Regions from separate parts of the Paeniglutamicibacter antarcticus genome, predicted to be linked through region 2. Evidence: riboswitches for the same ligand, from Rfam matches in the RefSeq annotation. Region 2 holds a riboswitch; each other region holds the start of a gene.
What was found. A riboswitch is a leader RNA that binds a small molecule or an ion and turns the genes downstream of it on or off. The one in region 2 is predicted to bind thiamine pyrophosphate.

Region 1 (4,405 bases), on a different contig from region 2:
GTCGAGCACCGTGGTCTTGCCCATCACGGCCCGCATCTGCGAGAGCCGCTCGAATCCATGGCGTCCGTGGTAAGAACCCATGCCCGAGGCCCCTACCCCGCCGAACGGAAGTGCCGGGACGGCAAGGTGCAGGTTCGGGGCATTGTGCACGATCGCCCCTGCCCTCACCTGGTCGCCGAAGGAGGACTGCAGGCGCGGGTTCTCGCTGAAGAGGTAGGCGACAAGCGGATCGGGACGCGCATGGATGAAGCGCACCGCCGCGTCGAAGCTGTCCACCGCGACGATCGGCAGGATCGGACCGAAGATCTCTTCGCTCAGGAGCGGGGAATCCGGATCCACGTTGGCCAGCACCGTGGGTTCGATCTTCAAGGAGTCCCGGTCATGCCCGCCGCCGATGACAATCTCGCCATCCCCCAGGTAGGACACGAGCCGGTCGAAGTGTGCCGCGTTCACGATCCGGCCGTAGTCGCGGCTTGCCATGGGGTTCTTTCCGTAGAACCCGCTGATGGCCTTGGCCAGCTGCTTTTCCAGGTTCCGCCCGGCATCCCCTACCGACAGGACATAATCCGGCGCAACACAGGTCTGCCCCGCATTCATGAACTTCCCGAAGGCCAGTCTGCGTGCAACGGCAATCGAGGACCCGTCCATCACCACCGCCGGGGACTTGCCGCCCAATTCCAGGGTCACCGGGGTCAGGTGCTCCGCCGCAGCCCGTGCAACGATCTTCCCTACGCGTTCTCCTCCGGTATAAAAGATGTGGTCAAAGTGTTGTTCCAGGAGCACCTTGCTTGTTGAGGCGCCACCTTGGATAACGACGCAGGCACGGGGGTCCATGAACTGCGGGATGAGCTTGCCCAGCATTGCCGAGGTCGCCGGGGCCAGCTCCGAGGGCTTGATCACCGTGACGTTTCCCGCCGCGATCGAAGCGACAAGCGGGGCCAGGACAAGCTGCATCGGGTAATTCCAGGCCCCGATGACCAGCACCACGCCCAAGGGCTGCGGCTCGATCTTGGCCGCCGCCGGCTGTAGCGCCAACGGGACCTTGACCGGCTTGGATTCCATCCACTCGGAGAGGTGGAGCTGCGCGTGGTCGATTTCTGCGCGGACCATGTCGATCTCCGTCATCTTCGCCTCGACGGAACCCTTGCCCAGGTCATCGTCCAGCGCGTCGACGAAGTCCTGCTCGTGCGCCTCGAGCATGCGTTCGAGCGCCTTGAGCTGCGAGGCCCGGAAGCGACGCGGATGGGCCAGCCGGGTCGCCACCACGTCGTGCATCGAAGCGACGATCTCCCCGATCTTCTCGGGGGATTCGGCCACCACCTGGGGAAGCTCCAGTTCGTTCAGCGCCCTGGAGGAGCGTGGCGCTGCTGAGTCATGTGCGGTCTTCGATGTTGCCATGTTCCGAGCCTACGGCCCGTGCGGCATCGGCAACAGGGCGCCACACCAGCACCGGCCCCCCGGCAAGGTCATGGCCACCGACGCAGTTGACCCCGTCCGCACCGCGTGGGATAGGCTCACGCATAGTGACACGGGGTGTTGGCGCGCAAGCTGCCCGACTGAGATAAGACCCGTTGAACCTGAACTAGTTCGTACTAGCGGAGGGATGTTGCTCATGGATCACATGGCGCCTTCAACATATTTTTCACCCGGCGAGCTCGCCGATGCCCTGGGCGCGTTGCGCGCCTCGACCCCCTTGGTCCATTGCCTGACCAACACCGTGGTCACCAACTTCACCGCCAACGTGCTGCTGGCCGCGGGAGCTTCCCCGGCCATGGTCGACGTTCCCGGGGAGGCCGGAGGGTTCGCCGAGGTGGCATCGGCCGTCCTGGTGAATCTGGGCAACCCCGGTGCCGAGCAGCGTGCGGCAATCACCGCGGCCGTTGCCGCCGCCTCAACCGCTCCAACACCGTGGGTCCTGGACCCGGTGGCCGTCGGATCCCTCACCGTGCGCACGGAGTTCGCGTTTGGCCTCCGTGATGCCAGGCCTACGGTGATCCGTGGCAACCCCTCGGAGATAATGGTGCTCGCCGGCACGGGGGCCGGTGGGCGCGGGGTGGAGGCCACCGATTCGGTCCACGCGGCGGCCGAAGCGGCCATCTCCCTCTCCTTGCGCAGTGCGGCAGTGGTCGCTGTCTCCGGGCCCGCGGACCTTATCACCGACGGGCGGCGCACCGTACACGTGCACGGCGGAAGCGAGCTGCTCACCAAGGTGACCGGCGGCGGCTGCGCACTGGGGGCGATTTGCGCCGCCTTCCTGCCCACCACGTCCGATCCGCTGCTGACCACCGTTGCAGCGCACGCCTTTTACTCCGCGGCCGCCGAACGCGCGGCAACGACAAGCCGCGGCCCGGGATCGTTCGCGATGGACTTCATTGACGCCCTGCACGCGCTGTCCCCCGCCGACTTGGCCGCCACGGCGGTGCTTTCCTGATGCCGGGCTCGGGAATCTACCTGGTGCTCGATTCGGCCTCCTGCGCCGGACGCCCGCTGGCGGAGATCGCCAAGGCAGCCGTTGTTGGCGGGATCAGGACTGTGCAGCTGCGCTGCAAGGACATGCCCGCGGCCGAGTTCCTCCAGGAGGTTATCTCCTGCGCCCGGCATACCTCAGGACACGCGACACTGCTGGTCAACGACCGCGTCGACGTATACTTGGCCGCCCGCGCCGCCGGAGCCGATGTACAGGGGGTGCACATCGGGCAGTCCGACATCCCCGTGGCCTTGGTCCGTGAACTCATCGGGCCCGAAGCAGTGCTCGGGCTCAGCGCCGCCACCGCGGCGGAGATCACCGCGGCCAACCTGGTCAACGAGCGCACCCCGGGCACCATCGACTACCTGGGCGTCGGCGCCGTGCATGCCACTCCGACCAAGGCGGACCACCCCGAACCCCTGGGATATGAGGGGCTGGCGCGCATCGCCTCATCCAGCGCCCTTGGCTGCGTGGCAATCGGGGGCCTGGACGCCTCCGATATCCCCGGGGTCGTATCCAGTGGAGCGACGGGGATGGCCGTGGTGCGCGCCATCTGTGCCGCCGGCGACCCACGCGCCGCAACCGAGAACCTTCTAACCCTCTGGGAGGGAACCACACCGTGACCAACACGCAGAACACCAAGAACATCCTGTCCATTGCCGGGTCCGACCCCTCGGGAGGCGCCGGGATCCAGGCAGACCTGAAGTCCATTGCGGCGACCGGGGGCTACGGCATGGCTGCCATCAGCGCACTGACGGCGCAGAACACCCGAGGGGTGCGCTCCGTGCATGTGCCTCCCGCCGGTTTCCTCACCGAACAGCTCAATGCCGTCAGCGAGGACATCGCCATCGACGCGATCAAGATCGGCATGCTGGCCAACGCGGAGGTCATCAACGAACTGGGCCAATGGCTGGCCGGCATCCGATCCGCGGGCACCGGTGCCCCGGCGGTGGTCCTTGACCCCGTCATGGTTGCCACCAGCGGGGACCGGTTGCTGGATGCGGAATCCGATGCGGCGCTGCGCCGGCTCTTCTGCCACACCGACGTGATCACCCCCAACATCCCCGAACTCGCGGTGCTCGCGCGTGCTGAAATGGCCACCGACTGGGAAACCGCGGTGGTCCAGGCACGCGGCCTCGCCGCCGAATACGGCGTGATGGTCCTGGCCAAGGGCGGCCACCTCGAATCGGCAAGCTGCCGCGACGGGCTCATCGACTCCGATGGGGTGATTCTCTCGGTGGCCTCGCCCCGGCAGTACACGCCGAACACGCACGGCACCGGATGCTCGCTCTCCGCCGCGCTGGCCACTTGCTACGCCCGCACCGGGGACTGGGGATCGGCGCTGCTAAACGCCAAGAGCTGGCTGGCCGGCGCCATTTCGCGGGCAGACGAGCTGTCGGTGGGTTCCGGGCACGGCCCGATCAACCACTTCGCCTCGCTCTGGGACGGGGTGCGCCCGGCGCACCCCGGGGACCCGATGGCGCAGTGGTGGCAGAAGATCGCGGCAATCCGCACGGGCATCGATGAACTGGACTTCATCCGCGCACTGAAGGACGGCTCGTTGGCCCGCGAGCATTTCGAGGACTACCTGGGCCAGGACGCCCTGTATCTGCGCACTTATTCGCAGGTGATGTCCCGGGCCTCGGCGCTTGCCCCGGACACCGAGTCACAGCGCTTCTGGGCGGCAAGCGCCAGCAGCTGTCTCGAGGAGGAACTGGCGTTGCACCGCGGGCGGCTCGCCGAACGCGTCCCGGAACCTTCGACCACCACCACCGCCTACCTCAACCACCTGAAGGCATCGGCGAACAACTACCCGGTGCTCATCGCCGCGATCCTGCCGTGCTTCTGGATCTATCAGGACACAGGCAGCCGGCTCGCGGCGGCCAACCGGCAGGACCACCCGTATGCGGATTGGCTCACCAGCTACTCCTCGGTCGA
Region 2 (4,405 bases):
CGGAGAACCCCTCGGCCGGGGGCAACGGGGCCACCGGTGCATCCAGCGGATCCGCAAAGTAGTCCTGGCCCGTGAACGTGTTCAGCTGGGTTATGGCGGCCTCGATATCCAGGTAGGCGTCCAGCTCGCGCTTCTTCCCGTGGGCTTCCTCGGCCGTGGCGCCGACGTAGGTGACCAGCCCCGGAAGGATGGGAACAGAACTGCCGTCCCGGCCCGCGGATTCCAGCCGCCCGCGAAGGTCCGCAGCGTATTCCAATGCAGATTCCAGGTCCCAGGACACCGAATAGATCGCCTCGGCGTACCGGGCGGCAAAGGAACGCCCCGCCTCGGAGGACCCGGCCTGGAAGAGCACCGGCCGGCCCTGCGGGCACCGGGGGACGGTCAGGGGGCCGTCCACGGAGAAGTGCTTGCCGCGGTGGTTGATCGGGCGGATCTGGGAGGGATCAAGGTATTGGCCGGCTTCCCGATCAACAACCAGGGCCGTGTCCGACCATGAATCCCACAGCCCTTGGACCGCGTCAACGAACTCCTCGGCCCGCTCGTAGCGTTGTGCATGGGCGGGAAGTGCGTCCATCCCATGATTTCGGGCCTCGGTATCGAACATGGAAGTCACCACGTTGATGCCCGCGCGGCCGCCGCTGATGTGATCCAGCGAGGCCAGTAGCCTAGCAGCATGGAAGGGGGTGTAGAAGCTGGCCGAGATGGTGGTGACCAGCCCGACGCGGGTGGTGGCCCGGGCCATGGCGCTCAATGCGGTTACCGGTTCCAAGAGCCAGGGGATGCCTGCCGAGTATTCGCGGTTGAGGCTTTGCCCATCGGCGAAGAACACGGCGTCGAGGCAACCGTGCTCGGCAAGCCGGGCAAGTTCCTCGTAGTAGGCGATGTCGCTGACCCTATCCGCGCTGGAATCGGGGTGCCGCCAGCCCATGGTGTGGTGGCCGGCGCCGTAGATGAAGGCGTTGAGATGCATTTGGGGTGTCGTAGCCATGAGGGTTTTCCGTTTCCTAGTTCATCACCAGTCCGCCGTCGACAACCAGGTTCTGGCCGGTCACCGCCCGGGACCAGGGGGAGGCGAAGAACAGGGCAGCGTCGGCGAATTCGGCCGGCGTGGTGACCTTGCGCAGCGGTGTGCCGCTGGCGATCAGGTCGAAGACCTCCTCCGGGGTCGCGGACGAGGCATCGGTGGTGCGCAGCAGGCCGCCGGAAACCATGTTGACGCGGATGTTCTCCGGTCCCAGATCGGCGGCGAAGGTACGGGTCAAGGCAAGCAGCGCGGCCTTGGCGGCGGTGTAGTCGTGGTAGGGAACCACGGGGTTCTGGAAGAGGTTAGTGCCGACATTGACGATTGCGCCGAAACCGGCTTCCTTCATTCCCGGCAGTGTCGCCTGGATGGTGTTCAACGCCCCGCCCACGATGCCCGAGAACTGGGTGCCGAATTCCGCGTAGGCAATGACCTCGGCCTTGGAGCGTGCGTCGCCGTTGAAGGAAAAGTCGGGCAGTGCGTTGTTGATGACAGTGGTGATCGGGGCGCCAAAGTGCTTGACGCCCGCCCGGACCAACTCAGAGACCTGGCCCGCATCGGTGACGTCCGCCTGCAAGGCAATGGCTCGTTCCGCACCGAACTCGCTGGCCAGTTCCTGTGCCGCGGCCTCGCTGTTTCGGTAATTCAGTACCAGGCGGGCGCCCTCGCGGGCGAATGAACGGGCAACGTCGGCGCCCAGTCCGCGGCCGGCCCCGGTGATCAATACGATCTGGTCTTTGATAAGCATCTTGCCAACACCTTTCGGTAGTGCGCAAGGGTGCCGTCGAAGCACGAAAAGCTGTGGCAAATTGCCTTGCCGCAATTCATGCCGGACCGGCATCCCTTCGCTCGGATTATCGAGATCAGGTTCAACGGGTCTAACTCTCAGCCGCCAAGCGGCACCCCGTGTCGTGTCCTGCGCCCAACATAGCACCGGCCCCGTTGCAAAGCCGAATGAAAGGCTTCCAGTGCAGGTCACATGAACAGTAGGGTGATGCGAGCGGTCAATCCTGCAGCGGACCGCCCAGCTCGTCGATCATGGCAAAGAGCCGCGGCAAAACGGTGCCCGAACCCAGTCCGTCGTGTTCAAACTCGTTGGTGACCCAGGCATGGAGGTTGCCGACCTTCGATGCCGCGGCCAGGGAGAGGCCCGCATCGACGTACATGTCGTCGTGGTAGACGATGGCGGCCACCGGGACGGTGTTCGCCGCGAGCTTTTCGCTGTCGTAGAGGCTTGACCAGTCGGTCTTTTCAGCCAGCAGATCGACCGCGCCCTTGAAGGGGCGCAACAGCCGGGTTTCGGCGAACATCCAGGGGTACATCATCTCGCCGGTGAACATCAGCGGGCGGGCGGAGGAATCGAACTCGGGGTGCCGTTCGATTTCGGCTTGGGCGGCCCAGCCCGTGGCACCGTTGGACCCGTGGCCATAGATGCTCTCCTGCATCACGGCGAACAGCGGGTTCGAGGCAAATGCCGTCCGGGCCTGCACCTCGGCCAGGAACACATCGCTGAGCCCGTGCCCGGTCAGTGCTTCGTCGAGCAGCGCGTTCAGGCGTTCGAAGCCAGGTTTCATCCCGAAGTCGATGCCCAGACACTGGAACCGGCGCACGGAAAGCCGGTCCCCGTCGGGAAGGCGGACCTCGGTGGTCTCGAGCAGGTCGGCAATCCGCGCCGCCGTGTCCACATGGTGTGGGTAGAGCTCGTAGAATTGGGCGGTCTTGGCTGCGGTGCGCGGGTAGGTGCGTGCGTACACGCCTGCGGCACTTGGTTCCAGGGACGGCAACCCGCCGGTGATATGGCAGGCGGTCAGGGCCTCCGGGGCCATTGAGAGGTAGCTCAGCGTCAGGAACCCGCCGTAGCTTTGGCCTAGGGTGGCCCAGCGGGAGGACGCGTAGATTTCGTGGCGTACGTGCTCGGCATCGTGGATGATCGAGTCGGCGCGGAAGTGCAATAGGTACTCGGCACCCTGATGAGCGGTGTCGAACCGTTCCATGGTGGCTGCGGTGACGGGCGTGGAACGTCCGGTCCCACGTTGGTCAAGCAGCACCACCGTGTATCGCTCAAGGGCCGCGTCCAGCCAGCCAGCGCTGCCCACCGGGCGCGGTCCCTTGCCGCCGGGCCCACCCTGGAGGAAAAGCAGCAACGGGAGTTCGCGGTTTTTGTTTTTGGCCAGGGAGACCTCGCGCACGAAGATGCTGATGCGCGGCGAATCCCCGGGATTTGCCCAGTCCAGGGGGACCGAGAGGGTGTGGTCGCGGAAGAACTTTCCCGCCGCAATGTAATCGGTGCTCAATGCTGCTCCTTTGGGGTGCCGGCCGGGATCCGGCGGCCGGCTTGGATGACGGTGCGCGGGCGGGATTCGTCGTAAAGCACAGACGGGTCCTCGAACGGGTTCCCGTCCAGGAGCAGTGCATCCCCGACGGCTCCGGGAGAGAGATGGCCCAGCGAGGGATCCTGCAATAGGGCGGCATTGACGCTCGTGGCCGAACGCAGGGTGGCAAGCACACCGGCGGCCTCGATCTGCAGGGCCAGCCCGTTGAGCTGCTCGTCTGCCAGGTCGCCCATCAAGTCAGAGCCGAAGCCCACGGGGATGCCGGCGGCCAGTGCGATCTTGATCGCCTCGCGCCCGGCGGTGAGGACCTGAAGGTTCTTGGCCTTGGAGACCTCGGGCAACCCGACCTCGTCACCGCGCCTCTCCATGGCCGCATAGGCGGCAAGGGTGGGAACCAGGAACGCACCGTGTTGAACCATCAGGGCGGCGGTGGGCTCATCGAGCAGGTTTCCGTGTTCGATGGACCTCACCCCGTTGCGCACCGAATGGGCGATGGCGGCGGGGGAGTAGGCGTGGGCCGCGACGTAGGAGCCGCGCCGGGTGGCCTCGGCGACGACGAGCGCGATTTCCTCATCCGAGTACTGCGGGATGGACAACGGGTCGCTCAGCGAGACGACGCCTCCGCTGGTCATGATCTTGATGGCGTGGGCGCCGGTGCGCAGGCGTTCGCGCACGGCAATGCGCAGCGCTTCGGGTCCGTCGACGACCTCGCACATGTGGCCGTGGCCAAAGCACACATCCACGTCCGCCTCGCGCGGATCCCCGTGCCCTCCGGTCTGGCTCAGCGCCGGACCGGTGTAGAAGTAGCGCGGTGCGGGCAGCAGGCCGGCATCGATCGCCGAGGCGAGCCCGATGTCTCCTCCGGCGACGTCGCGCACGGTGGTGAAGCCGCGGGACAGCGCCTCGCCAAGGCGCTTGGCCCCGGCGAGCGCCGCGAAGGAGAGCGGGCCGCGTTCGTTGCGGAAGCCGTCCAGGGAGATGGCGTAGGCGTGGAAGTGGGCGTCAATGAGCCCGGGGACAAGCACCCTGCCCTTCCCCGGGAGCAGCTCGC
Region 3 (4,405 bases), on a different contig from region 2:
CCCCTGGCACGCCGGGCCATGCCCAGTGTCGTCCATTCCTCTATCAACAGGCCCAGCAGGCGCATTCCCGCCAAGGCACCCAGGACAAAGCGGTGCGGAAGCTTCGCCTTTTGGGCCAGGGAGTTAGCCAGGTCGGTGGGGTCGGTGGTGAACAGCAACAGCACCGCCGGTATCGCCACCGCGAAGGCCCGAAGGCCCGTTGCGGCGCCGGCGGCCAAGGACCCCTCAGTGATATCAAAAATCCCCAGGTCCACCAGCACCGCACCGGAGTCCCGGCCCACCAGCGTGGTTCCCCAGGCGGCGAAGAGCGCTGCCAACATCAGCGGCCACCCCCGGGCCAGGAAGCGCGGTATCGACATTCCCGCCAGCGGCAGGGCAAACAAGGTCGCCAGAACCACCAACCCACTGCTAAGCCAGTCCATTGAGGCGATCAACGGAAGGGTTGCCAGAACCACCGCGGCCAGTTTGGCCAGGGGATTCACGGAGCCCAGGAAGCTGGCAGCACCGTTGGCGTCCTCTTCCAGCAGCCCGGCACGTTTCTCGGGCCCCTTCTCGCTGTGTGCCGCAGCTTCCACCGTGAATTCGCGCGAGCCCAGAGCGCTGGCGAAATCGGCGTCGTGGGTCACCGCGATGATGGCGGTGCCTCGCTGGAGTTCCTCGCGCAGCAACAATGCCAGTTCGCGCCATGTATTGGCATCCTGGCCGAACGTCGGTTCATCAAGGATCAACACCTGTGGGCCCGAAGCCAGCACCGTGGCCACCGAGAGCCGCCGCTTTTCCCCTCCGGAAAGCGTGAAGGGGTTCGCGTCGGCCAAGTGGCCCAGCCGCAACCGAACCAGCAGCTCCTGGACCCGCTCCCGGATCTGTCCGTGGGTGAAAAGCGGTTCCCTGGTTCCGGGCTTGACCGCGTGGGTGGGCCCGAAGGCCAGTTCCTCGGCCACCGTGTTGGTGACGAATTGGTGCTCGGGTTCCTGGAACACCGAACCAATGCGAGCCACCAATTCGGTGGCGCGCCACCGGTAGGGGTCCGCTTCGGGCCCGGAGGCCAGCTCATCGGTGGCCAGCACGGTTCCGGCGGCCTTGGGCAGCAGCCCACCCAGGGTCAAGGCGAAGGTTGATTTCCCGGCGCCGTTGGCGCCGCGGATGCACCATGCCTCGCCCCCGCGCACCGCTATCTCCAGCCCGTTGGCCGCGACCCGGCCCCCACGCTTGCGGGCAACCTCCAGCTCGCGTGCTTCCAGAAGCACGGACCCCGCTGGGGCCCACTCGATCCGTGGCTCGAATTCCGGGGTGTAGCCCGGGACCCAGACCCCGGCCGCTATCAGGTCCTCACGGATCGGGCCCGGAGCAAAAAGCTGTCCGGGTGTTCCCTGGTGGGCAACCCCTCCACCGGGTTCAAGCACGATGACCCGGTCCATGTGATGGGACCAGGCCTCAAGCCGGTGCTCGACGATCAACAACGTGGCACCGGTGGCATCAAGCGCCCGGATCACCGCATCCCTGACCTCCAGGACGCCTTCGGGGTCAAGGTTCGCGGTCGGTTCATCCAGAAGCACCAACCCCGGGCCCATGGCCAGGATCCCTGCAAGCGCCAGCCGTTGCTTTTGTCCCCCCGAGAGAGCCGCGGTGGGATGGTCCAACGGGATATCGAGGCCTACGGACTGAAGTGCCGCGATGATCCGTTTCTGGATTTCTTCGGGCGGCACCGAAAGGTTTTCGGCGCCGAAGGCCACGTCGTCACCGACCCGTGCCTGGATAACCTGGGTTTCGGGGTCTTGTTGCATAAGCCCGACCAAGCCCCGGCAGTGACCCGCCGGGGTTCCGTTGAGCAGCAGTTCCCCTGATGAATAGGACTCGTCGTCCTCGGCCAAGACACCGGCCAGGGCGTAAAGCAGAGAGGATTTCCCGGCGCCCGAGGGACCGGCCAGCAGCACCCTCTCCCCGGCACGGATTTCCAGGTCCAGGCCCCACAGCGCGGGGTCGGCGCGTCCCGCGTGCCGCCACCCCCAGTCGCGGGCACTGACGCCGACGCCGATGGTCGTTGCTTCCTGCTCGTCGGTCCGGGCGAGCGGATCGTGCTCCTCGTGCAGCATTGATGCTGTAGACATATGTTTCCGCCCCTGCTTAACCGAAGACGGATTCGCTGGCGGCCTTGCGGCTGCCCAAGGCACTCAACGCCCCGGTATTTGCCAGTGCGCGGGTGGCCAGGAACGAGAGCAGCCCGGCAATAACGATGCCCGAGATGCTCATGCACACGACATAGACCACCAGCATGCTGTCGGTGTATTCGGGGAAGTACCGGAAGATGTAGGCGTCGTTGATGCCGCCGAAGAGCCCGGTGCCGGCACCGGCCAGCAGCGCGACGGGCAGGTTGAACTTGCGGTAGCGGAACGCTGCGAAGACGATTTCCGCCCCGGCGCCCTGTACCAGGCCCGCGGCCAGCACGGTCCAGCCGAATTCCGAGCCCATGAGCATCGACACCGCGGCGGCGACCATCTCGCAGAAGATCGCGGCACCGGGCTTGCGGATGATCAGTGCTCCGAGCACCGCGGGGAAGAGCCACATCCCGGAGACCAGGGACGTGGCCGGCGGGAAGGCCAGGAAGAGTCCGTCGAAGATGTGGTGGGTGCTGTTCCAGGCCCAGAAAATCACCCCCGAGCACACGGCGATGACCGCCGCAATGACAATGTCCACGACGCGCCAGCTGGTGGTTGCCGTTTGGTGCCCGAGGGGCTGTTTGATGATGTTCATGGTGTGGATCCTCCTTGGATTCAAGGAGGGGAGGGAATGCCCGTCATGCATTGCACCCCTGAGAACTCGACTTCCTTCGCCGGTACTAGCCGGAGCAGGTTCGAGGGTCTGCGGCTGTGCGCACTCTCAGCGTCTAGGTGCGGTTTTCACCGCACGACGCTCCCCTGTCGTGATTGTTTCAGTTCTTCGATGCTACCTCACGCTATGCTGGATCGAGTACCTTTGCCGCAACATTCGGGAGTCCCCATGAACAGCTTGATGAAACTACTCGGTCCGGTCATCTCCATCGCCGCGGGCTTCGTGGGTGGAAAGATCGTCGACAAGGCGTGGGTCGGTTTCACCGGCCAGCAGCCTCCCAAGCACGGCGACAAAGAAGCCCAAGCCGAAGCCTCGATGCGCCAAGCCATCGCCTTCGCGGTGATTTCGGCCGTTGTCGCAGCGCTGATCCAGGTGCTTGCCGACCGCGGCACGCAGAAGGCGGTCGCGAAGCTCCGCAAGTAGGGCTCGGTCCCGCTTTTTCCAAGAACGCCTCGGGTAACCAAAGCAACCGCTTTGGTTACCCGAGGCGTTTGTGACTAGTCCAGGAAATCGGAGCGGTCCCGCTCCCCGTCCTGCCCGTGTTCGCGTTCCTCGCGCTGCGCCGCTGCCTGGACGACGGCTGCAAGCTCATCAACGATGAGCGTCTCGCGCTTGAGGTGCCTTGTGCGGTATCCAGCACGCCCGACCATGTGCGCCGACACCGGCGCGGTGAGCAGCTGCAGCAACCACGCCAGGAGCAGCACCGGCAACACCACCCAGGACCGCAGTTCCAGGCCAAGGGCGGCCAACAGCAGGAACAGCCCCAGCACCTGCGGCTTGGTAGCCGCGTGCAGGCGCGAAAGCAGGTCGGGAAAGCGCAGCATCCCGATGCCGGCGGCAAGGGACATCAGGCACCCCACGACCATGAATGTCCCGGCCACGACGTCAATCACGGTATCGAGCATCAGGCGTTTCTCCGATCGGTGACGAAGCGCGAGACCGTCACCGACCCGACGAACCCGACAAGGCAGGCCAGCAGCACGAAGATGAGGTTGTCGGTGTGTTTGTTAACGGTCATCTCGATGCACAACGCCGCGGAGAGGATCAGCAGCAGCACATCGGTGGCGATCACCCGTTCAAGGATGGACGGGCCCTTGGCAAGCCTGATGATGGTCAGGGCCCCTGCGATCGACAGGGTGATGCCACAGACCCACAAGACGATGTTCATGATGCGCTTGCCCCTTCGTTGCTCTCACCGTTCTTCAGCGCGGCGAGGCCGGCGAGTTCCTTGGTGGTTCCCATCATGCGGATCAGCCTTTCCTCGATCTTCATCACTGCGGCCCTGGCCGCGTCGACGCCGGCCTGGTCGTTGACGTTGAGCACATGCAGGTACAAGGTTGAGGACCGCCGGTCCACCTCCACGACGTAGGAACCGGGCACCAACGTCAAGACGTGTCCCACGAAGGTGACCAGCAGGTCCGAATCAGTGCGCAGCGTCACGGCGATGATCGCGCTCTTGGTGCGCGGTCCACGGAACACCGCAAGGTACATGACCTCGAAGCTTGCCCACGTCACATCACGCAGGAACGCCCCGACGAACACCGCTGCGTGCCAGAAGTTGAAACGCCCGGAGAGG

Region 1: it holds a riboswitch for thiamine pyrophosphate, as region 2 does, so the genes downstream of both, thiM (hydroxyethylthiazole kinase) here and ABEA12_RS06245 (3-oxoacyl-ACP reductase) in region 2, are expected to answer to the same signal.
Region 3: it holds a riboswitch for thiamine pyrophosphate, as region 2 does, so the genes downstream of both, ABEA12_RS13740 (ECF transporter S component) here and ABEA12_RS06245 (3-oxoacyl-ACP reductase) in region 2, are expected to answer to the same signal.

Annotation. Positions count from the first base shown of each region.
Region 1 covers NZ_BAABLK010000031.1:338-4,742, reverse strand. Annotated here, with positions in the region: gene ABEA12_RS10630 (aldehyde dehydrogenase family protein) at 1-1,398, opposite strand, end outside; TPP riboswitch at 1,520-1,621, shown strand; gene thiM (hydroxyethylthiazole kinase) at 1,613-2,431, shown strand; gene thiE (thiamine phosphate synthase) at 2,431-3,090, shown strand; gene thiD (bifunctional hydroxymethylpyrimidine kinase/phosphomethylpyrimidine kinase) at 3,087-4,405, shown strand, end outside.
Region 2 covers NZ_BAABLK010000022.1:261,719-266,123, forward strand. Annotated here, with positions in the region: gene ABEA12_RS06240 (LLM class flavin-dependent oxidoreductase) at 1-988, opposite strand, end outside; gene ABEA12_RS06245 (3-oxoacyl-ACP reductase) at 1,005-1,769, opposite strand; TPP riboswitch at 1,845-1,938, opposite strand; gene ABEA12_RS06250 (alpha/beta fold hydrolase) at 2,026-3,315, opposite strand; gene ABEA12_RS06255 (metal-dependent hydrolase family protein) at 3,312-4,405, opposite strand, start outside.
Region 3 covers NZ_BAABLK010000036.1:26,027-30,431, forward strand. Annotated here, with positions in the region: gene ABEA12_RS13735 (ATP-binding cassette domain-containing protein) at 1-2,108, opposite strand, end outside; gene ABEA12_RS13740 (ECF transporter S component) at 2,125-2,751, opposite strand; TPP riboswitch at 2,806-2,927, opposite strand; gene ABEA12_RS13745 (DUF4235 domain-containing protein) at 2,998-3,252, shown strand; gene mnhG (monovalent cation/H(+) antiporter subunit G) at 3,327-3,734, opposite strand; gene ABEA12_RS13755 (MrpF/PhaF family protein) at 3,734-3,997, opposite strand; gene ABEA12_RS13760 (Na+/H+ antiporter subunit E) at 3,994-4,405, opposite strand, start outside.